Regions from separate parts of the Thermoanaerobacterium sp. PSU-2 genome, predicted to be linked through region 1. Evidence: riboswitches for the same ligand, from Rfam matches in the RefSeq annotation. Region 1 holds a riboswitch; each other region holds the start of a gene.

Region 1 (3,282 bases):
AAATGAATTTGAGAAGGAATTAGATAAACTAAAAGAGTGGGAAGAAAACCAGTACACCCCTGGCTATTATATTGGAACGGGACGAATTCCTGAACCCATAAAAGGGGTTGGCAAATATCCTTTTATACAAATAATTATTGGCTTGATAATATTATTACCCATGATAATTGCCGTAATCGATGAGACAGATGTGTTAAATATAATATCATTTATAATACCGGCCATAATTGGTCTTTCCCTCATTTATGGAGGCATAATAAAATTAATAAACATGAAAAAAATTAGAAAATGAAACAAATTGCATTGACATAATTTTTTGACTTATTATATAATGAAGTAGATGTCTTTTAAAAATATTATATAGTCTATGTAAAGGGGAGTAGTTCACATATATAAATATGTGGCAAAGTCAACATGCTGGTTTTAACCTGGCTTTGCCTTAAAGAATGAGACCTTTACGTAATATGTTGCACATATTATGTAATAGGTTTTATTTTTTTGGCATACTAATTACAAGGAGGCAGATTTGATGAATGCTTTAATATCGTCTTTTATTCTCGTCTTTGCATCTGAAATGGGCGACAAGTCACAGTTTATGGCTATGGCATTTGCCACATTTATAAAAGCCAGAACTGTCTTAATTAGCATATTAATCGCTGCCCTTTTAAATATGGGTATTGCAGTTTTGTTTGGCTCATTTATTACAGAGTACATACCGATAAAATACGTGAAGCTATTGGCTGCCATATCTTTTTTAATTTTTGGATTGATCACATTAAAAAATGGCCATGAAGGACATGAAAAAATCAGAAAATCCAAATACGGTCCAGTTTTCACCATAATAAGTACATATTTTATTTCGGAATTTGGAGATAAGACACAGCTTTCGACACTAGCGCTTACTGCCACATACAAAAATCCTGTATTTGTTTTATTAGGTGCTACTGCAGGAATTTTCATAGCTGATGTCATTGGAATCGTATTGGGAGTTTATTTAGGTAAGAAATTGCCAACAAAACTTTTGCATTACATATCAGCCATCATTTTTATAATATTTGGCTTTATCACTTTGTACGAAGCAAAAACTCTATAGAAAGCAAAATGGATACCTTTCGGTATCCATTTTGCTCCTCTTAGCCTCTCATTAACAATCATTTTTATCTCGCATAAGAAAATACCATATTGCCTACTTTTAGTGCAACTGGCAACGACCAAAGCCACTGATTGGTATTGCTGTTGTCAAAGTAATAAAGTGCACCGTTTGTAGGATCTACACCGTTTAAGGCATCCCTTGCAGCACTTATTGAGTCTGGTGTAGCAGGTAGATTTATCCATCCATTTTCAACAGGCGTAAATTGATAGTAACCGTTGCTATCGACTTGGTATATTACGCCTTGTATTGTGTTAGGAAATATACCACTTTTTACCCTATTCACTATCACGGCACCGACAGCAACTTTAGCTTGATATGGTTCACCACCAGCTTCCGCATTTATAAGCCTTGATAGAAGATCCAAATCAGCATTTGTGTATGAAATAACACCTCTTTGGATAGAACCTCTGTTTGCAGTTACATCGCTTCTTATACTTGAAGAAGTTGATGGTGTACCAGACGTCGATGTTGGTATGACAAAAACTTGCCCTGGATAAATCATATCGCCTGTTAAACCATTTACATTTTTTAAAGCATCTACAGTAGTACCATACTTCATGGCAATTAAGTATAAACTATCGCCTTTCTGGACTGTATATGTGTTGTCACTGCCAGGTACAACTAATACTTGCCCCGGATATATTACTGTATCACTGAGATTGTTAAGCTTCATTATTTGATTGTATGTTGTGCCATAATTTAAGCCTATCTTGTATAGGCTATCACCAGGTTTTACAGTATACGTTGCCGCAAATGCCGTCTGAGAAAATAAAAGAGCCGCTGCTAATGATGCAATGAGAGGCTTTACCTTAATACATTTTTTTAACATAAAAATCCCCCTTTTGCCTCCGAGGTTAGTTGACGGGTTCGGGCAAAGGGACGCCCTACCACCTAAGTGGATTCACCCCAAAAAAAGATCCCCCGTACCCCTTTTCGGGGATTCGGCATATTTTACTTTAATTATAAGGGGAATGATTGTATATGTCCATATTAAACTGATGGGAATATAGGCAATTAGTGGCATTCACTGTAACCGCAAAATGGACAGTAAATACATCCGCTTTCAGGAACTAACTGTGCACCACAGTCAGGGCATGTATATTCTTTAGAAGAATTTTTTACTTCCATCTGCTGATTTTTCGTCGCTTCTTTTTGCATTTTATACCCTCCAATATATAGTGAATTTATAAATATATTATACCATATATTGTGTAGTATGTCACTAAAAATAAATAACAATCCCATATATCAAATTTTCGGGATTGTTATTTTAAATTCAGATCCTTCATTTAATTTGCTTTTTACTTCAATACTCCCACCGTGCAGCTCAACAATAAGCTTTGCAATAGATAGTCCTAAGCCCATTCCACCAGTTTCTTTACTTCTTGCCTTGTCAACCCTATAAAATCTGTCAAATACATAAGGAATCTCTTCTTCAGGTATTCCAATGCCGTCGTCTTTAATTATTACGGCTACATTTTTATCTACTTCTTCTGCATAAATTTTTATATTGCCATCAATGTCTGTATATTTTAATGCATTATCAAGAATTATTCTTAATAGTTCCTTTATAAGGTTCCTATCTGCATTCACTTCCAAATTTTTATGGCAAAAAATTTCAATGCTTTTTTCATTGAAAATCACTTTAGCATCCCTGACTATTTCTGCAATCAATTCATAAACATTAAATAATTTCTTATTTATATTAAGCGTCTTGTTATCTCCTCTTGCCAGCATCAAAAGCCTTTCAATCAATATCTCCATTTCTTGCTCTTCTTTTTTTAAAGCGCCTATAGACTCTTCCAGTACATCTTTGTTGTCTTTCCCCCACCTGTCTATAAGTTCTATATATCCTTTCAAGATAGACAAAGGTGTCCTAAGCTCATGGGAAACATTTGATATAAATGCATTCTGCCTTTTAAAATAGTCTTCCAGCCTGTCCAGCATGTCATTAAACGTAGCAGCGAGCTTAGACAGTTCATCATTATTTCCGCTAATGCTCAATCTTTTATTTAATTTTTTCTCGTCGATTGCATGAACTTCTCTCACCATATAATCAACAGGCCTTAATGCTCTACCTGTTATAAAATATCCTGCAAAAAAAGACACCAAAACTCCAATGACATCGG
Region 2 (3,282 bases), on a different contig from region 1:
GGCGCTCTCATTTTGAAATTTTCTGACCATTCCATGAATTTAACCTTACATACAATAAAAGGCATTATCCATTGAACATTGTTAATGGCAAGACCGTAAAATTCAGGGTTGACCTTCAGATCATTGGCAACCTCTAAGAACGATGATAATTCTTTTTGCGATATTCCAGATTCTACATTTCCAATGTGCACAAGTTTGTCATCATCGTTGTAAAGGCCCAAGACTAACGCCGTTTTATCTACCTTATAACCCAATATTACAGCGTTTAGTACTATGTGATGTTTGAATTTTTGCCATAGATTACTTCTTTTTCCTAAGTAATATTTTGAGTCTGCCTTTTTAGCCATTACTCCTTCCAGTTGTTTTTTACCAGTTTCCGCAAATAAAGTTTTGCCGTGTTCAAAAATATAATCAGATATCCTTATTAGATTGCTTTCACTGACGATTTTACTTAAGATTTCTTTGCGCTTAATAAGTGGGTAGTTTAATAGTTCTTTTCCATCAACATATATTACATCCCATGTTATAAATATTGCGGGATTGGATTTACTTAAAAGTTCGATTTTTAGTTTGTTTTGCTGGTGTTTTCGCATCATTATGTTTCTGTAGCTTGGTTTATTGTCTTTTATAACGATTAGTTCGCCGTCAAGTATGGCTTCATTTGATTTTAGACATTTATTTACATCTATAAGTTCTGGGAATAGGTGGCTTATATCTACAAGCCTTCGGTCTTGAAGTTTTGTATAAGATGAAAGAAATGCTATTGTCCTTGAACCATCCCATTTGATTTCATATACCCAATTTGGATCGTCAAATACATTTCCTGATACAGCCAGCATAGGAGGGATTTTTTCATCCATCAGGGACATCTTTATGCACCTTTTTTCTTTTTTGATTTTTTTGCCGTGTTTTCTTCTTTTACTGATTCGATGCTGGCTTTTAATGCGCTTACAAGGTCCAGGACATTTTCTTCCTTTGGCGATTCAGGTATTTCAATTTTTCTATCTTGAATTTTCGACTCGATTATTTCGATCAGAGCTTTTCTGTAGTTGTCATCGTACTTTTCGGGAGAAAAATCAGATGTCAGAGTATCTACAAGCTTTATAGCCATTTTCACCTCATTTTCGTGAAGATCTACATTGCGGATAGGTGGAAGTTCGTTTGTGCTTCTTATTTCATCAGGGAAGTGCATTGTTTCCATTACCATATAGTTGTCATTGAAAACTCTTATGCAGGCTAAATCTTGTCTTGATCGTATGACGACTCTTGCAACTGCTACACGGTTTAATTTCTTCATAGAATCTCTTAAAAGTACGTATGGTTTTGCACCTATTTCATCTGGTGCGATGTAGTATGTCTTATCGAAATATATGGGATCTATTTGACTTAAATCTGTAAAATCGATAATATCTATCGTTTTAACTGTTGACTTTGGAATTCTCTCTAAGTCTTCTTCATCTATGATGACAAATTTTCCTGGTTCATATTCGTAACCTTTTACGATTTCTTCATCAGAAACTTCTTTATTGCAAACAGGGCAGATCTTCTCGTATTTTATGGGTGATTTGCAGTCTTTGTGAAGCTGTCTAAAATGTATAGAGTTGTCTTCTGTGGCTGCATACAGTTTTATGGGGATGCTGACAAGGCCGAAACTAATGGCACCTTTCCACATTGAACGCATTTTTTCACCTTCTTTCGATATTCATTAATTAGTATAACCATGAGAAACTTACAATCTTCAGGTAATTTATGGAATGTGATTGACTTTGATACAATTTGCCTATATAATATTAATTAATTATTAAAAATATAAATTTTTTATTAAATTTATTAAAATAAAATATGCCTAATCGAAAGAGCGGGGGATATCTTTGGGGTGAATCCGCGTATGCGGTAGGGTTGCTCTTTACCGAACCCGTCAACTAACCTCGTAGGCATAAAGAGAGGATGAATGAGTTGAATTACAAAAAAATAGTTGCAACAGCAGTAGTGTCAATAACACTTATGCAAGCGCCAAGTGCATTTGCAATGGAGCTTTTGAAATATGGTTCAAGAGGACAAGCGGTGGTTAGCTTGCAGCAAACGTTAAACAGGCTTGGCTATAGCACAGGTGGTATTGACGGAATATTTGGTAGTATGACAAAGAACGCAGTGATCGCATTGCAAAAAAGATATGGATTATCTCCGGATGGAATTGTAGGACCAGCTACAGAGGCTGTATTAAATAGGACGACTGTAACTGGCGTTTCATCAAGGGGTGGCTATGAGCGCCCATCAAATTTTGACGTAGTAAGCATTGCAGAAAGATATCTTGGAGTGCCCTATGTTTTTGGTGGTACTACACCTGCAGGTTTTGATTGTTCTGGATTTGTTCAATACGTGTTTAGGCAGGCTGGAAAAAGCATTGGTAGAACTACGTATGACCAGTATGCAGGTGGTAGAGCTGTAAGCTTATCTGAACTTCAGCCAGGCGATATATTGTTTTTCTCTACATCAGGCGGTGGTCCTACGCACGAAGGTATATACATAGGTGATAACCGCTTAATACACATGAGCGATTCACTTGGTAAGGCTGCTATTGCGGATTTTAGCGGTTGGTTTAGGACGTACTATATTGGTGCAAGAAGGTATTATTAAGGTTAAAAGAGAGCATCTATATAGAGGCGTATATGTTAAATCAAAAAAACATATACGCCTCTTTTATTTTTGGAAATGCCATAAAGTCTTAAAGGGAAATCTTTGATTTATCAGCAAGTAATGTTATAAATAACTGATTATTATAAATTTTCTGCGATGACTTTTTATAACTCGCAATTACCAAAACGTTTGTTCGTTTAATATAATTAAGGCACAGTGCTGCACTGAAAGGGACCGGTCCTCACTTTATGTGAGGTGTGTAGTAGATGATAAGTTATAATGAACTGTGCTTTAAGGCTAAAAGTGGTGATAAAGATTCTGTTTATGAGATTTTAAAAAAGTTTCATCCTCTTTTGATAAAATTAGCAAAAAAGTTTCCATACGACAGTTTTGATGATATGCTTCAGGACGGAAGAGAAGTGCTTATTGCTGCTATCTATCAGTTTGATGAGAAAAAAGGCAAAGAATTCATAGCATATGGAAGTATGCAGCTTAAATTTTACTTTTTAAATGCCTACAGGAAGAAAAAATCTTTTCTTTCTTTGAATGCAAAGGCAGATGATGATGAAGATGAAATCATCGATTTGATGGTAGCCGATGAACTTACTCCGGAAGAAAAATTTTTTAATGATATCATGAGAAATG
Region 3 (3,282 bases), on a different contig from region 1:
TGCCTTCTCTGGCAGAAGCATATACTACAGGAAAATCAATCTGATCATCATCAGCACCCAATTCAATAAAAAGATCAAGGACTTCATCGATGACTTCCTCTGGCCTTGCATCAGGTCTATCGATTTTGTTCACAACTACTATAGGTTTTAAATTAAGCTCTAAAGCCTTGCTTAATACAAATCTGGTCTGAGGCATTGGTCCTTCGAAAGCATCTACAAGCAATAATACACCATCAACCATTTTTAGTACCCGTTCTACCTCGCCGCCAAAATCAGCATGTCCAGGCGTATCGACTATGTTTATCTTTACACCATTGTACCTTATGGCAGTATTCTTCGAAAGAATAGTTATTCCTCTTTCTCTTTCCAATTCATTTGAATCCATTACTCTTTCTTCGACTTTCTCATTCTGTCTAAAAATGCCACTTTGCTTAAGCATTCCATCTACTAAAGTTGTTTTCCCATGATCAACATGCGCTATTATAGCTACATTCCTTATATCGTCCCTTACAAACCCCATTTAGGTTAACTCCTTCCATACAAATGCAAATTTTATACAATATATAATGATATATTAATATGCTTAAATAGTCAACAAACTATAAATATCACCTAAAAATGCATCAAAAAAAGACACATGAAAGTGCCTTTTTGTCTTTATGCATATTTACTGTATAACTCTTCTGGCTGTAGCATAATGAGCGCTGTAGTAGTCTTCATACAAAGAGCTTATCATGACTTTTCCAGCACCAGATGAAGCGTGCATAAACTGTCCATTTCCTATGTATATCCCAGCATGGTTTATTATGCTGCTCCCTAATGTCTTAAAAAACACCAAATCTCCAGGCTGCAAATTAGCTCTGTCAACGTACGTACCTACTGTAGCTTGATCATCAGCTACCCTCGGCAAAGTAATTCCGACGCTTTTAAAGACGTATTGAGTAAAACCGGAACAATCAAAACCCGATGGAGATTCACCACCGTAAACATACCTCGTTCCTAAAAACTCTTTTCCAAAGTCAATAAGCCTCGAGGCAATGCTTCTATCAACATCACCCCTTGACACCGTACTTGAAGACCTTAATGAAAGGTACTTGCCGTATATCCAGCCCACAGTTCCATCTGAAAGTTTTATGTTGTACCAGCCATTATCCTGTCCAATCACTGTAACCACATCGCTATAGTTTAACTGTGTAATAACCTTTGACGACAAGCTTCCGCCATTTCTGACATTTACACCGTTTCCAATGACAACGCCACTTCCCAGATCTGCTGCATAAATATGTGTAAGCATCGAAGAACCCACCATCGTCATACCGAAAACGGATACACCAAAAATAAATTTACCTAATTTGCTATTCATAGCTAATCTCCTTCCTTTTGCCTCCGGAGTTAGTTGACGGGTGCGGGATAGAAGGTACCCCTACTGCATATGGCAGATTAACCCCAAACATGAAAAATCCTCCGTACCTAAATAGGATTCGGCAAGATTGCTAATATGTACAAGTTTCTTTTATTTTATCAAAAACGACTAATAAAGTCAATGTTTTCATAATAATTTTTTAAGATTTTTTTAATAAACTCTTAATATATTTTATAAAAAATTTATAAATTTGTTACAATCTCTATAAACAAGCGGCTTATTGTAGTATAATTTTACTTGATGTACGAAAAGGAGGATATAAATGAGCCAAATAGTCATACTTCAAAAAATCGCAATAAGCATCATCATAATATTTTTTGGTTACGCAGTAAAGAAAATGAAATTTTTACCTGCGGAAACAGGAAAAGTCCTGAATAGTTTTATAATCTACATAACATTGCCTGCCAGCATCGCAAAAGTTTTCTTGACTACAAAAGTAAATACAAACTTATTCGTTTTGACATTATCAGGCTTTGCTTTTGGTTTCATCACTTTTATTATAGGCTTTTTAGCCTTTAGAAACGCAAATTTAAAAAGAGAAACAAAAGGTACTTTGATCATATCTCTCTGCGGATACAACATAGGTCTTTTTGCTTTCCCGTTTGTCCAACAAATCTATGGCAACAATGGTCTTTTGCACATCGCAATGTTTGACATGGGAAATTCATTTAATGTCTTTGGAATCGCATATATCGCTGCATACGCATTTTCTCAGAGTGATAAATTAGATCTGAAAAAAGTATTTAAAAAGATCTTGTACTTTGTACCTTTTGACACTTATATAATAGCCTTCCTTTTGAATATCATGGGTGTTAAATTCCCAAGTTTAATCGTCAACCTGGCAGAGCAAATTTCGATGCCGAATACAACATTAGCTTTGTTTGTAATAGGGTATTTTCTTGATTTTAATTTAGAAAAGGATGAAATTTTATCACTAGTTAAAGGACTTGCCATAAAATATGCGCCAGGCATAGCACTGTTTTTTGTCTTGCCTATGTTTTTCAATACTGCATCGATGACAATTAAAGCTATAATGTTAGGGACCATCATGCCGACAGCGCTTGTAGCAGTCATATATTCTGATGAGAGAAATCTAAACACCAAACTGGCATCGATCTTTATAACGACAACGACGATTGTTGCGATTGTATTCATGTCAATTATAATGGTAAAATGGCATTAAAAAAAGCCTTTTGAAAGGCTTTTTTATGTAAAATATTTATTTTCATTTTGGTGCGGAGGGCGGGACTTGAACCCGCACGGAAAACTCCATACGCCCCTCAAACGTACGCGTCTGCCTATTCCGCCACCCCCGCGTCACAATATCGTCAGCACATTAGTCATTATATAATGTTTTTTTGTTTGTGTCAATACCTTTTTGCATAAATTGCGATTCAGTAAATATTATATAGACAAGTATGAATTCATGCCTGTCTATATTATCCTTTTTAATTTTGCATTCTCTATCCTTCCAGGAATTCGGCCTCTTTTTGCAATAGGTTCTCCTTCTACTTCTTTAATATCCATCGTCATGTCTATAGGAGATGCATCTGATATATAGCTGCCAACGCCAAATGCATCTGCACCGCTTAATGCAAGCTCTTTTATCCTTTCTGGTGTAAGCCCACCAGACACAATGATCTTGACATTGTCAAATCCTTTTTGATTAAGCCTCTGCCTAAGCTCATACACAAGGCTTGCCGTTACGCCTCCTCTCTCAGACGGCGTATCCAATCTTATGCCATACAACCTATCTCCTAAAAATTCAGCCACCCTCAATGATTCTTCAATTTCATCTTTAAATGTATCTACTAAAATAGTTATTTTCTCATCTTTAGGCGTTATCTCACTGTAAGCTT

What was found. Region 1 has a riboswitch for cyclic di-AMP ahead of BVF91_RS03515 (cell wall hydrolase). Riboswitches for the same ligand answer to the same signal wherever they lie in the genome.
Region 2: it holds a riboswitch for cyclic di-AMP, as region 1 does, so the genes downstream of both, BVF91_RS04250 (C40 family peptidase) here and BVF91_RS03515 (cell wall hydrolase) in region 1, are expected to answer to the same signal.
Region 3: it holds a riboswitch for cyclic di-AMP, as region 1 does, so the genes downstream of both, BVF91_RS06675 (C40 family peptidase) here and BVF91_RS03515 (cell wall hydrolase) in region 1, are expected to answer to the same signal.

Annotation. Positions count from the first base shown of each region.
Region 1 is NZ_MSQD01000003.1:78,526-81,807, forward strand. Features, by position in the region: gene BVF91_RS03505 (hypothetical protein) at 1-292, shown strand, start outside; gene BVF91_RS03510 (TMEM165/GDT1 family protein) at 530-1,093, shown strand; gene BVF91_RS03515 (cell wall hydrolase) at 1,158-1,982, opposite strand; cyclic di-AMP (ydaO/yuaA leader) riboswitch at 1,982-2,110, opposite strand; gene BVF91_RS13260 (hypothetical protein) at 2,168-2,311, opposite strand; gene BVF91_RS03520 (sensor histidine kinase) at 2,402-3,282, opposite strand, start outside.
Region 2 is NZ_MSQD01000004.1:20,495-23,776, reverse strand. Features, by position in the region: gene BVF91_RS04260 (ATP-dependent DNA ligase) at 1-869, opposite strand, end outside; gene ku (non-homologous end joining protein Ku) at 872-1,681, opposite strand; cyclic di-AMP (ydaO/yuaA leader) riboswitch at 1,834-1,951, shown strand; gene BVF91_RS04250 (C40 family peptidase) at 1,957-2,637, shown strand; gene BVF91_RS04245 (sigma-70 family RNA polymerase sigma factor) at 2,904-3,282, shown strand, end outside.
Region 3 is NZ_MSQD01000006.1:128,243-131,524, forward strand. Features, by position in the region: gene typA (translational GTPase TypA) at 1-520, opposite strand, end outside; gene BVF91_RS06675 (C40 family peptidase) at 668-1,363, opposite strand; cyclic di-AMP (ydaO/yuaA leader) riboswitch at 1,367-1,497, opposite strand; gene BVF91_RS06680 (AEC family transporter) at 1,686-2,606, shown strand; tRNA gene BVF91_RS06685 (tRNA-Leu) at 2,655-2,739, opposite strand; gene BVF91_RS06690 (nicotinate phosphoribosyltransferase) at 2,858-3,282, opposite strand, start outside.